3 regions of the Pedobacter sp. MR22-3 genome follow, and region 1 is predicted to be linked to each of the others. Evidence: riboswitches for the same ligand, from Rfam matches in the RefSeq annotation. Region 1 holds a riboswitch; each other region holds the start of a gene.
The links. A riboswitch is a leader RNA that binds a small molecule or an ion and turns the genes downstream of it on or off. The one in region 1 is predicted to bind S-adenosylmethionine.
Positions count from the first base shown of each region.

Region 2: another riboswitch for S-adenosylmethionine. It lies ahead of metH (methionine synthase); the one in region 1 lies ahead of OQ267_RS18905 (O-acetylhomoserine aminocarboxypropyltransferase/cysteine synthase family protein).
Region 3: another riboswitch for S-adenosylmethionine. It lies ahead of OQ267_RS04960 (SusC/RagA family TonB-linked outer membrane protein); the one in region 1 lies ahead of OQ267_RS18905 (O-acetylhomoserine aminocarboxypropyltransferase/cysteine synthase family protein).

Region 1 is NZ_JAPIVF010000007.1:220,857-225,635, forward strand. Features, by position in the region: gene OQ267_RS18900 (hypothetical protein) at 1-778, opposite strand, end outside; SAM riboswitch class I at 975-1,085, shown strand; gene OQ267_RS18905 (O-acetylhomoserine aminocarboxypropyltransferase/cysteine synthase family protein) at 1,358-2,683, shown strand; gene OQ267_RS18910 (homoserine O-acetyltransferase family protein) at 2,723-3,781, shown strand; gene OQ267_RS18915 (homoserine dehydrogenase) at 4,000-4,779, shown strand, end outside.
Region 2 is NZ_JAPIVF010000008.1:118,951-123,729, reverse strand. Features, by position in the region: gene murQ (N-acetylmuramic acid 6-phosphate etherase) at 1-443, shown strand, start outside; gene OQ267_RS19840 (hypothetical protein) at 541-1,107, shown strand; gene OQ267_RS19835 (Bax inhibitor-1 family protein) at 1,146-1,883, shown strand; SAM riboswitch class I at 2,036-2,139, shown strand; gene metH (methionine synthase) at 2,277-4,779, shown strand, end outside.
Region 3 is NZ_JAPIVF010000002.1:280,251-285,029, forward strand. Features, by position in the region: gene OQ267_RS04955 (peroxiredoxin family protein) at 1-1,238, opposite strand, end outside; SAM riboswitch class I at 1,373-1,478, shown strand; gene OQ267_RS04960 (SusC/RagA family TonB-linked outer membrane protein) at 1,826-4,779, shown strand, end outside.

The DNA of each region.
Region 1 (4,779 bases):
TGGTCCAGATACCGCTGGGCACATCTGCTCTTTGCGGGGCCATACCGGCAATAATTGCATACCGTTCCAAATCAGCATAGGTATAATTTCCTGAAGAAACGAGCTGGCGAATATTGTTTTCAGCTTCAAAAACTGCCTTTAAACCAGATGGCAACTGGTCTTTGGCTTTTTCCATTACATCAAAGGGCAGCACACCTAATGCGCCGCCTTCTAACATGGTGATCTGTTTTGGCGTCAATAATTTTAATGCGGTAACTTTTACCTGCCCGCTGTAACTTGCAAATTTAGTGCGTGCTATGATGGTCCATAATAAAGCCTGAATATCATGTTGTTCTACTTCAGGGTGCTTTTCTGCACTTTTAATGATCGCAATCACAACATCTTCTTTTGAGCCCAATACCGGAGCAAACATATAGCCATCTCCTTTTGACGGGGCGAAGGTACCAGCCATCAAGTAATAACTTTTATTCGTCATTTCATAAAGTCCTTCACAAAGCAGGTATCCTCCTTCCGGATTCTTTGGTAAGAGATATAGTGGTTGTGCCTTGAGTGTGGCCTTAAAATCTGGCATCATTTCTCCCTCGCGGTTTACGTCTTCAAAACTTGTGGTAATGGCACCGGGTTGTTTCAGAAATTTATCCACACCTAAAGCCTTAGCCCCCTGTGCAGTTCCAACTTTTAATAATTTGTCTTTTAATCCGCCGAATTGTGCGTTAACTGTGGTAAAACTTGCCATGGTCAGTGAAAGGGCCAGACAAATCATTTTAGCGTTTTTCATATAGATGAGATAGGTTATACAAACATAAAATTTTAATGTTAAATAAACTTACCTGAACAATCGTTTTATGATTACAACATGTAATTGGATTTATTTAATAAAAAATCAGAATTAAATTTTGTTGTTTTAAAATTATTTCAGACATTTGAAATATTATTTGGTAAATCACTAAATAAAAGTCAATCTGAATCGGATTGATTTATAAAGAAGTGGCGAGAGACTGGCTCCGTGACCCACTGGCAACCCTCAGAAAGAGAAGGTGCCAATTCCTGACCGGATAACATGGAGTTAACCGGTGATATAAATTTAAACTGATGAATACTTTAAATCTTCTATCTCACGACGGCACTAGTCTGAAACAACAAACAGCAAATGTTTCCATTAAACTGTTGGTGTGCTGCAATGTGATGTATATGTCCCGTATGTGCTGTTGCATACGGTAATTTAAAAATCTTCCTCTCTTGTTTCTTTTCAAATTGGAAGGTCCCGGTTAACCGGGATACGCCCTGCAGGATAATTTACTTTTCTGATTTGTCCGCTCATTCCACTCATTACTTTAACCTTAATTATTAGAAAATTATGTCAACATCATATAAATTTGAAACGCTTCAGTTGCATGCTGGTCAGGAAGTAGACCCTACAACAGGTTCCAGAGCGGTTCCCATTTATCAGACCACCTCTTATGGATTTAAGAATGCGGAACATGGTGCTAACCTGTTTGCTTTAAAAGAGTTTGGAAACATCTATACCCGGCTGATGAACCCTACAACTGATGTTTTTGAAAAAAGAATCGCCGCTTTGGAAGGTGGTGTAGCCGCACTGGCGGTAGCATCAGGCCAGGCGGCACAATTTATCGCCCTGCATAATATCTTAGCGGCCGGAGATCAGATTGTTTCGTCATCACATCTATATGGCGGAACCTACAACCAGTTTAAGGTTGCATTTAAACGTCTGGGCATTCACGTTGATTTTGCAAACCCGGATGTTCCTGAAGAGTTTGAACAAAAAATCACAGAGAAAACCAAAGCCATTTACCTGGAAACCATTGGCAATCCGGCCTTCAGCATTCCTGATTTTGAAAAAATTGCGGCCATTGCCAAAACACATGATATTCCTTTTATTGTAGACAATACTTTTGGTGCAGGTGGATATTTATTTAAACCACTGGAGCATGGAGCAAACATTGTAGTAGAATCTGCTACTAAATGGATCGGCGGTCATGGTACCAGCATTGGCGGTGTGATCATTGATGGTGGAAATTACAACTGGGGCAATGGAAAATTTCCGCAGTTTACAGCGCCATCAGAAGGTTACCACGGATTAGTTTTTAACGATGTTTTTGGTATCGGAGGTCCGTTTGGTAACATCCAGTTTATTATTCGCGCCCGGGTAGAAGGCTTAAGGGATCTGGGACCTGCCCTGTCTCCTTTTAATTCTTTCCTCTTATTACAGGGATTAGAAACATTATCACTCCGCGTTCAACGTCATGTAGACAATGCACTTGAGCTGGCTACCTGGCTGGAAAATCATCCTTTGGTTAAAGAAGTACATTATCCTGGTTTATCCAGTAGTCCATACCATAACCTGGCCAAGAAATACTTAAGCAACGGCTTTGGTGGCGTTTTATCTTTCGAATTGAACGGAAGCAAGGAAAATGCCTCTCAGCTTATAGATAGTTTGAAACTGGTTTCTCATTTAGCTAATGTAGGTGATGCTAAAACTTTAATTATCCAGCCTTCAGCCACCACACACCAGCAATTAAGTGATGAAGCCCAACTGGCGGCCGGCGTTAAACCAAATGCACTAAGGGTTTCCGTAGGTATAGAGCATATTGATGATATTAAAGCAGATTTTGAACAGGCTTTTGCGGCTATTGGATCAAAAATCAGTCAGGAATCCCTGTAAGCTTAGTACCTATTCATTTTACAACATTACAATTTTACCATGAGCACTGCATCAACATATCATTATACCAAGCCATTTAAGCTGGAAAACGGGAAAAAAATTCGGAATCTGCAAATCGCCTATCAAACATATGGTAAACTAAATGCCAATAAAGACAATGTGATCTGGGTATGTCACGCGCTGACAGCCAATGCTGATGTATTTGAATGGTGGGAAGGTTTGTTCGGACAAAACGCACTGTTTAACCCAGAAGATCATTATATTGTTTGCGCCAATGTTTTAGGCTCGAATTATGGAACAACCAATCCGTTAAGCATTAATCCGGTAACCGGCCAGCCTTACTATTTATCTTTTCCACCATTTACCATCCGCGATTTTGTTGCCGCACATCAGTTGCTGGCCAGGCATTTAGGCATCGATTCCATTAAATTACTGATTGGTGGTTCATTGGGCGGACAACAGGCTGTGGAATGGGGAATTATCGAACCTTCCAGAATTGAAAATCTGATTTTAGTGGCCACCAACGCGGTACATTCGCCCTGGGGCATTGCCTTTAATGAAAGTCAGCGACTGGCCATTACCACAGACAGGACTTTCTTTGCCAACCAGCCCGATGGCGGCAGTAAAGGTTTAAAAACCGCCAGAAGTATTGCACTCCTGAGTTACAGAACCTACCATGCTTATGGCAGTACACAGGTGGAAAGTGTAAATGATAAAACGGATCATTTCCGGGCCTCCTCCTATCAGAATTATCAGGGTGAGAAGCTGATTAAACGCTTCAACGCTTACAGTTACTATTATTTGACCAAAGCTATGGACAGCCACAATGTAGGACGCAACAGAAAGAGTATTGCTGAAGCTCTAAAATTAATTAAAGCAAATACCTTAGTTATTGGTATCGAAAATGACTTTCTTTTTCCGGTGTCAGAGCAAAAATACCTGGCAGATCAGATCAATGATGCAACATTCGCGGTGATTCATTCTGAATATGGTCATGATGGTTTTTTAATTGAAACCAATGCCTTAACCAACATCATCGGCAACTTTATCAGAGAAAGCAGGGATAAGAAAATTATTAAGCTACAGCATACGGCCTGATAAAGTAGAGGGTAAAAGATTGAATAAAAGCCAGGCTAAACGAATTAAAAAATATTAATCAGACACGAAAACACTGAATCACGTAAATAAGGAATCTAATTCTGTGAAAATCTGTGTTTCCGTATCAAATAGAAGTTCACAAAAAAATAGTAGCGAAAAGCGCTTTGAGCACAAGTCCTGATACTTGATAATCGCTACCTAATACACTATAAAACACCATGAGTAAAAATTTAAAAATCGGTTTATTTGGCTTCGGAGTGGTAGGCCAGGGATTATTAGATATTATCCAGAGTCAGAACCTTAACCTGGAAATCATAAAAATCGCTATAAAAAATCCAAAGAAAAAACGTACGCTCGATCAACATTTATTTACGACAGACCGCCATGAGATTCTGAATAATTCAGAAATCAATACAGTAGTGGAACTGATTAATGATGCTGATGCCGCTTATGAAATTGTAACCACTGCTTTAAAAAACGGCAAAAATGTTGTCTCTGCCAATAAAAAGATGATTGCCAATCATTTAAAAGAGCTGGTTGAATTACAGCAGAAGTATGGTACATCATTACTTTATGAAGGTGCGGTTTGCGGTAGTATTCCAATCATCAGGAATCTGGAAGAATATTATGACAATGAGCTTTTTCATGCCTTAAGTGGCATCTTTAATGGTTCATCCAATTACATCTTATCGAAGATTTTTAATGAAAATCAAAGTTACAACGCAGCCTTAAAAGAAGCGCAAGACCTGGGCTTTGCAGAAACCGATCCGATTTTAGATGTAGGTGGTTACGATCCCAAATATAAACTGGCGATTGCCACAGCCCATGCTTACGGCTTGTTTGTGAATCCGGATGCTATTTTAAATATTGGTATTCAAAACCTTTCTGCTAACGACATCAAATATGCCCGTGAAAAGAATTTCAAAATTAAGCTGGTTCCTACTGCACGGAAAGTAAATACCAAGGATATCGTGACTTACGTATTGCCTAAGCTTGTT
Region 2 (4,779 bases), on a different contig from region 1:
AGGCATTTCATATTAATGAAAAGGATTGCCTGGTAGGTTTAGCTGCATCCGGCACCACACCATATGTGGTTGGAGGTTTAAATACCGCACGCCAGCATGGAGTTTTAACAGGTTGCATTGTCTGCAATACTGATGGACCCATTGCTGCAGCGTCTGATTTTCCGGTAGAAGTGGTCGTTGGACCTGAATTTATTACCGGTTCTACGCGAATGAAATCGGGCACAGCACAAAAATTGGTTTTAAATATGCTGAGTACCACCGTAATGGTGCAATTGGGGCGTGTGGTTGGAAACAAAATGGTAGATATGCAGTTAACTAATCATAAACTGGTTGATCGCGGAACGCAAATGGTAGCTGATGAATTAAATGTGAGCTATGAAATAGCTGCAGATTTGCTGAGTAAACATGGAAGTGTGCGTAAAGCAGTAGAAGCAGGACACTGAGAAATGTTAGAATGAGAGAAGGATGAAATGATTGAATTTGGAAGTAATTTTAGCATTCTCTCATTCAAAATTCACTCATTCAATAATTAAAAAAAACATGCACGAGATAGAGCCGTATTACCAGTGGAGAGATGATTATATCTCGGCAGAGGATGAGCGATCGCCATTCTACAATACCGAATACTCTGAACTGTACTTTGATAAGCAGATCTATAATTTTCTGTTGCACCCGCAATGGGATGAGTTTGGTTCCAATACCTTGTACATGAAAGTATTGTATGCGGATTATGATAGAGGTTACGCGATTATTGAGTTTATCGGCGAATGGAATGATGCCATCAACAACGACATCATGTTGCTGAAACGCGATATTTTGGAACTCATGATGGATGAAGGCATTAATAAGTTTGTATTAATCGGAGAAAATGTATTGAACTTTCATTCATCAGACGATAGTTATTATGAAGAATGGTTTCAGGAAGTGGAAGATGGCTGGATTGTTGGGGTAAATTTCCAGGAACATGTTATCAGGGAGTTTAAAGATAACAACATTGATTATTACATTAATTTTGGAGGTGCTTTCGATCACCTGCCCTGGCGTACATTAAAACCGTTACAGTTCTTCAAAAAAGTTGAAGAATTGCTGACAAAAAGACTGAATTAAAGTATTATTTTTATAATTATTTAAATACACAAATAAAAATGGAACAACAAAATTATCAATATCAGGGCAATAGCGTGTTCGTGCAGGAAAACACAGTGTCTAAAAAATTCTTTGCCAGCGTATTCTTATGGATGTTCGTTGCTTTGTTAATATCAAGCGCTTCTGCATTTGTATTGGCAAATTCGCCAGGAATTTTATCCTATTTAGTAGCTGAAAAAGGATTTACCATATTTGGATACATTGCCATCTTTGCGCCACTGGGTTTAGTGATGTTGATGGGTGCTGCTATGCAAAGATTATCCTTCCCTGCATTAGTGGGTATTTTTCTGTTGTATTCTTTACTAACAGGTGTGATGTTGGGCTTTATTCTTTTAATTTACACAACAACATCTATTGCCATTTGCTTCGTTGCAGCAGCCGTTATTTTTGCTGTAATGGCTATCATGGGATACACTACAGATGTTGATTTAAGTAAATTCGGACCAATACTAATGGCTGGCGTAATCGGTTTGGTTATCGTAAGTCTGATCAACTTCTTTATCGGCAGCGAAACGCTGAACTACATTTTAGGCTTTGTTGGTGTGGCTATTTTTACTGCGCTTACCGCTTATAAGGTTCAGGAAATTAAAAGAATTGGTGAAGGTTTGGATGAAAGCGGAAATGAAATTGCATTGGCCGACAGCAAAAAATTAGCAATAATGGGTGCGTTGTCACTTTATATCACATTCATTAACTTATTTGTTTCTTTACTACGTCTCTTCGGTAGCAGAAGATAATTCACTAAATTCTGACCGCTGGATTTATCTGGTTTCAGGTTAATGACAAAACAATATTTTAAAGGCCGTGCATATTTGCATGGCCTTTGTAATTTTATTTGGCAGCGAAGCGATAAATTTTGGAAATGATGTTGCTTTGTTGCATTTTTGTATGCTTATTAAGAAAGACGGAGGGATTAGACCCAACGAAGTCTTAGCAACCTGTGCCAACAAGGTGCTACATTCTAATCTCGGTTAACCGGGAGAAAGATAAGTTAAGGAAGTACGATCCATGTGCCAACTTTTTGAATAAGCTTTTTTGAGATTTGAGAAATTAGATTTGAGATTTGAGGCCAATTATAAATGTCTTAATTTCTCAGATCACTCCTCTCGTCTCTCACATCTAATAACAGAATGAGCATAAGAGAAGAATTAGAAAAACGTATTTTAGTCATCGATGGTGCGATGGGCACGATGATTCAACGTTATACGCTTACCGAAGAAGATTTTAGAGGGGAACGGTTTAAGGATCATCCTTGCGATGTGAAAGGCAATAATGATTTGCTGAACATCACCCGTCCGGATATTATCAAAGCCATACATCTCGAATATTTAGCCGCTGGCGCAGATATTATCGAAACCAATACCTTTAGTACGCAAAGAATCTCCATGGCGGATTACCAGATGGAAGATTTGTCGTATGAATTAAGTTATGAAGGTGCTAGAGTGGCAAAGGAAGCGGCAGATGAGTTTATGGCTGCTAATCCAGATCGTAAGTGTTTCGTTGCCGGTGCCATTGGCCCAACCAATAGAACGCTTTCCATGTCGCCCAATGTAAATGATCCGGGTTACCGGGCGGTTTACTTTGATGAATTGGAGACCGCTTATTACGAGCAGGTGCGCGGTTTGGTAGATGGGGGCTCAGATGTATTGCTGATTGAAACCATTTTCGATACGCTGAATGCCAAAGTGGCTATTGTGGCCATCAAAAAATATGAAGAAGTTATTGGCCGTAAATTGGAGATTATGATTTCCGGTACGATTACCGATGCTTCTGGTCGGACCCTATCCGGACAAACTGCCGAGGCTTTTTTAAACTCAGTGATGCACGCAAAACCTTTAAGTATAGGTTTCAACTGTGCATTGGGCGCGAAAGAAATGCGTCCGCATATTGAAGAGTTAGCCGCAAAAGCGGGATGTTACGTTTCTGCCTATCCAAATGCAGGTTTGCCCAATGAATTTGGTGCTTATGATGAGCAACCGCATGAGACAGCACACTTAGTAGATGACTTTATCGCTTCTGGCTTTGTTAATATCGTAGGAGGTTGCTGTGGTACCACGCCCGAACATATCGGCTGTATCGCGGCGAATGCCAGAAAAGCATCACCAAGAAAAATTCCGGAAATTCAGCCGTTTATGCGGTTAAGTGGCCTGGAGCCCGTAACCATTACGCCTGAAAGTATTTTCGTAAACGTTGGGGAAAGAACCAATATTACCGGTTCGCCTAAATTTTCGAAGCTGATTTTAGGGGGTGATTACGAAGCTGCGCTCGCCGTGGCCTTGCAACAGGTTGAAGGTGGTGCACAGGTGATTGATGTGAACATGGACGAGGGAATGCTGGATTCGGAAGCAGCCATGACCAAATTTTTAAACCTGATCGCCTCCGAACCCGACATTGCAAAGTTGCCCATCATGGTCGATTCCTCTAAATGGTCGGTGATTGAAAATGGTTTGAAATGCCTGCAGGGAAAAGGAATTGTGAATTCAATCTCTTTAAAAGAAGGCGAGGATAAATTCCGCGAAAGTGCCCGTAAAATTATGCAATACGGTGCTGCTGTAGTGGTGATGGCTTTCGATGAACAAGGCCAGGCCGATAACTACGAGCGCAGAAAAGAGATTTGTAAAAGAAGTTATGATATTTTGGTGCATGAAATTGGATTTCCTGCGGAAGATATCATCTTCGACCCAAACATTTTAACTGTTGCCACCGGACTGGAAGAGCACAATAACTATGCTGTTGATTTTATCAATGCCACCCGTTGGATCAAAGAAAATCTCCCGCATGCTAAAGTGAGCGGCGGGGTTTCTAATATTTCATTCTCATTCAGGGGAAACAATACTGTTAGGGAAGCCATGCACTCGGCTTTTCTCTATCACGCCATTCAGGCAGGCCTGGATATGGGGATTGTAAATGCAGGGATGCTCGAAGTTTACCAGGAAATTCCACCTGAACTTCTGGAACGTGTAGAGGATGTATTGCTCAACCGGAGAGATGATGCCACCGAACGTTTGGTAGAATATGCCGATACCGTAAAATCAAAAGGTAAGGAAGTGGTTAAGGATGAGGAATGGAGAAAGGGCTCAGTGGAAGAAAGATTATCACATTCTTTAGTTAAAGGAATTGTAGAATACCTGGATGATGATGTAGAAGAAGCACGACAGAAATATGCCCGTCCGATTCAGGTGATTGAAGGGCCGCTGATGGATGGGATGAATATTGTTGGTGATTTATTCGGTGCCGGGAAAATGTTTTTGCCCCAGGTGGTAAAATCTGCTCGTGTAATGAAAAAGGCTGTGGCGTATTTATTGCCGTTCATTGAGCAGGAAAAACTGGATAATCCGGATCAGAATCAAAGTTCATCAGCCGGAAAAGTGCTGATGGCTACCGTAAAAGGTGATGTGCATGATATTGGTAAAAATATCGTAGGCGTAGTTTTAGCCTGTAATAACTTTGAAATTGTAGATATGGGCGTGATGGTTCCGGCACAGGAAATCATCAAAAAAGCCAAAGAAATCAATGCAGATATTATTGGACTAAGCGGATTGATTACGCCATCTTTAGACGAAATGGTTCACTTTGCCAAGGAGATGGAACGTGAAGGCTTTACCATTCCATTGATTATTGGTGGTGCAACTA
Region 3 (4,779 bases), on a different contig from region 1:
TCAGCATTAAACTCCTTTACAAAATCGGTATAATATTGGCCGGTTGCTGGTCCGCTGTAACCCGTATGAATCTGTGCCACTTCTCCTTTTTTATTAATGATGATGGTGGTTGGGAAAGAGATGAAATTATTCAGGGCTGGTAAAGATTCAGATACTATTTTTTTATCGGGTGTGCCAGCAATTACCTGATCATATTGGATATCAAACTTATCCCTGAACCGGGTTAAGGCCTTCCGCACGTAGGCTGAATCCAGTTGTCTTTCATAATGAATGCCGATAACTTCAACGCCGCGATTACGGTTTTCCTTGTACCATGGTGCAATAAAAGAAGCCTCATCTACACAATTTGGGCACCAGGTGCCTGTAATGGTAAGAATGATCACCTTATTTTTAAATTTCTCATCACTGAGCGATACCTTTTTCCCGTTTACATCAGGAAAGGAGAAATCAAGTGTTTTGTATCCATCCTTTAAAAAGGTTAATTTATAGGCATCAGGTAAGGCCGCGTTTTGATTTTGTTTGCCTGTGAAGGGTGTATTTCCCCTGGCACTCACCGTTTCTCCTGTTATGGTTCCGTCTTTTGAAAAACTTCCTTTGTAATAGGATGGACTAGAGCCAATAAAGCTGGATAAATAAAAATCATTGCCTTCCACTATTCCTTCCAGGTAACGTGAATCGCCCGTTACCCTTAAAAAAGTCCCGGTGATTTTATTACCGTTCTGTTTAAACAATCCGACTGCATTTTCATCTTTTCCGGTAGGCGATTTAAAAGTGATATCATATTTGCCAGAGAAATCAGCTGCTGGATTTTTGCCGTTAGGTTTGAAACGATATGGATTCCCTCTGGTTGCATTTACGGCCAAAGGTTTACCGGAGCCATCTTGTTTCCTAAGCGTTCCAACCAGCGAATCACCTGTGATTTTGAAGGCAAGTTCATTGTCAAACTGATCCAACGCAACCAGAATGGAATCTGCAGTTTGTTTAACCACGCCACCATCAAAGCGTTCTTCACCATTCAAAAATATTAAGTGTGGCTTTGTATCGCTTTTAGTAATTTCAAAATTAAAGGGAACTTCAACTCCAGGTTTAATTTCAAACACACCCCGCCATTTGCCGTTCGGAACAAAGGATGTAGTTAATTTATGGGCAGTGGCTGATTGTTTTTTCTGTGTTTGTGCTTGTAAAGTCTGCGACAACATAAAAGCCGGTAGCAGAAATAGTAATGATTTTATATTCATGTGATATTTGAGATCTATTGATAACGAGACAAATGTAAGCATCATAAAAGCATGGAAAAAATATTTTCAATAAAATCTATAGAATTTGTAGTCATTATGATTTTTATATTATCTTTGCCGCAGTTATTTTAAAATGCTTATCAAGAAAGGTGGAGGGAATGGCCCTGCGAAACCTTAGCAACCAGCCTGAATTGGATATGGTGCTAATTCCATCCCGAAGTAATTTGGGTAAGTTAAGTCAGTTGAATGCAAAGTATTAATATTATATGAGAGCACTCCTGATTTTACGGGCGTGCTTTTTTTGTAAATCAGCTTTACCGGAAATGCTAAGTATAAGGTATATCGTTAAAAACAATTTGATGGAAAAAACTAACAAAAAACAATCTACTCAATCAGGGCATTTAAAAACCTTTTTAAGTCTTCGAATGCGTGAGGGTATTTGTTGCTGTATGAGGCTATAAATACCAAACCCAATAATTTAAATCATTAAGTATTCACGTTTGTAAAAAATTCGCCGGTAAGCGAAGTGGAATTGCTTTGCCCTGATTTTTACATCCTTCATTCATCTCATTATTAATAAATTGATTATGTTCAAAAAAATTAAGCTGTTGGCAATCGTATGCTTGCTCTTGCTTTCGTCACTCGTGCATGCCCAAAACATCAGTATTTCCGGTACGGTTAAAGGTGCTTCAGGAGAAACATTGCCCGGAGTTTCAGTATTTGTTAAGGAAACCAAGCAAGCCGTAACCACCAATAATAGTGGCGCATTCAGCATTACAATTAATGGAAAAGGTACATTGGTTTTCTCTTATATTGGTTTTACAACTAAGGAAGTGGTGGTTACCGAAAGTTCGAATGCATTAAATGTAACCTTAAGTGACGGAGAAAATGCATTAGATGAAGTGGTGGTAACGGCTTTAGGTATCACTAAACAGAAAAAATCGTTAGGTTATGCCGTTCAGGAATTAAAAGGGGAAAGTTTAACTGAAGCGCGGGAAACCAATCTGGTAAATGCACTTGCCGGTAAAGTAGCCGGGGTAAGGGTAACCAATAGCCAGGGTGATATGGGATCTTCCCGTGTGGTAATTAGAGGGGAAACTTCTATTGCCGGAAATAATCAGCCTCTTTTTGTTGTAGATGGGATTCCGGTAGATAATTCACAGCTTAATTCGGCGGGGGCGAGAGATTACGCCAATGCCATTTCAGATATTAACCCTAATGATATCGAATCCATCAGTGTGTTAAAAGGTCCGAATGCGGCCGCTTTATATGGTTCAAGGGCAGCAGCAGGTGTGATTATCATTAAAACAAAATCAGGAAAATCTAAAAAAGGTTTGGGTATTTCTTTAAACTCGAATGGCGTGATCGAAAGTATATTAACCTTACCAAAATATCAGGATGTATTCGGACAGGGATCGGAAGGTAAATTCAGCTATGTGGATGGAAAAGGTGCCGGCGTAAATGATGGGGTTGATGAAAGCTGGGGGCCCAGAATGGATGGCAGGTTGATTCCGCAGTTCTTTTCGAAAGGTGTAGCAGTGCCCTTTGTGGCCCATCCGGATAACGTAAGGGATTTCTTTCAAACAGGTTACTCCTTAACAAATGGTATTTCAATTGAGGATGCAGGAGAGAAATTCGATTACCGGTTATCTTATAACAACCTTAAGCAGGTCGGTATCGTACCCAATTCAGGTCAGGGTAAAAACTCATTCACTTTAAATACTACTTTACGTTTAACACCTAAACTCACCATCACCGCGAATGCCAATTATAGTAAACTTGGTGCCGACAACCTGCCTGGAACGGGCGGATCAAGATCAACCAGTACCATGTTGCAGTTTGCGTGGTTTGGCAGACAGGTTGATATCAATCAATTGAAAAATTACCTGGATGAGAATGGTAATACTTTTAATTGGAACAACAGTTATTACAGCAATCCTTATTGGGTGGCTTATGAGAATACGGTGTCTCAAAACAGGAACCGTTTAATTGGAAGTATAGGTTTAAACTACAAAATTATTGACGGATTGAACTTCAATTTCCGTACAGGAACAGATTATTACAATGATCGCCGAAAAATTAAAATTGCCTACGGTACTAACGGAACGCCATTTGGATCGTATACCGAAAGTGCCTTTACGGTAAATGAAAACAATACGGATGCGACATTAAATTATACGAAGCAATTAAATGATGATTTTAGCTTAGATGTGTTGCTTGGTGGTAATATCCGGACCAGTTATATCGAACAAAATGATCAAAGTGCACCCCGTTTGGCTGTTGCCGGATTGTATACGTTAAACAATTCCAGAGATCCCTTAACCTCATCTAATAATTACAGTAAGTTAAAGTCTTACAGTGGTTATGCATCCGGTCAGATTGGTTTTAGGAATTACCTTTTTGCCAATATTACGGCGCGTAATGATTGGTCATCCACCTTGCCCGCTCAAAACCGCTCCTACTTTTATCCGTCTTTCAACGGTAGTTTAGTGCTCACTGAAGCTTTTGATATCAAAAGCGAGGTGCTGGATTACGCAAAAGTACGTGGTGGCTGGTCTAAGGTAGGTAAGGACACCTCACCTTATCGTTTAACCAATACTTACAGTTTCTCTGCACCGTTTGGAGCAAGTCCGCAGCTTAGTCCGTCCGGAACAGATTTCGATCCGAATCTAAAATCTGAAACCACCACTTCATCAGAGCTAGGTGCCGAAGCTGTTTTGTTTAACAAGCGACTTCGTTTTGATGTCAGTGTATATAATACGAACAGTTACAATCAGATTTTAAATGTAGATGTGAGTCCGAGTACAGGTTTCAGATCGAAAAATATAAATGCCGGAAAAATTAATAACAAGGGTATTGAAGTTCAGCTGGGTATTACGCCGGTGAAAAAACAATTTACCTGGGATATTGATATCAACTATGCGGCAAATAGAAGTAAGGTGGTGGAATTGGATCAGGAAGGTTTACTGCAAAATTATGTGGTGGCAACCAATTCTGCACAGGTAATTGCGACTGTTGGTCAACCTTACGGAACACTTTTTGGCAATGCTTTTTTAAGAGATGGGAATGGTAATATTTTGGTAAATGCTACAGGTGCACCACAAACTGACCCGACCAAAAGAGTTTTAGGGAAATATACACCAGATTGGATTGGCGGAATTTCAAATACTTTTAGCTACAAAAGCTTTAGTTTAGGCGTGTTGATCGACGCCAGTTTCGGTGGTTCTATTTATAACGGTACTTATTCTACAGGTACTTATACCGGTGTTTTAGCATCTACATTGCCTGGGAGAGGTGCAGAATTCGGCGGTATTTCTTATTACTACCCAGAAAATTTAAAGGCAAACGGAGCGGTTAGGTTAGCTAGTGGAGCAAATGCGCCGGCAGGAGCAACCGTTTATGATGACGGGATGATCTTTGATGGGGTAACTGCGGATGGCAAACCGAATGAAAAAATTCTCTCGGCACAAACTTATTACAAATCGTTCAGAACGATAGATGAGGCCAATATTTTTGATGCCTCTTATGTGAAACTTCGTGA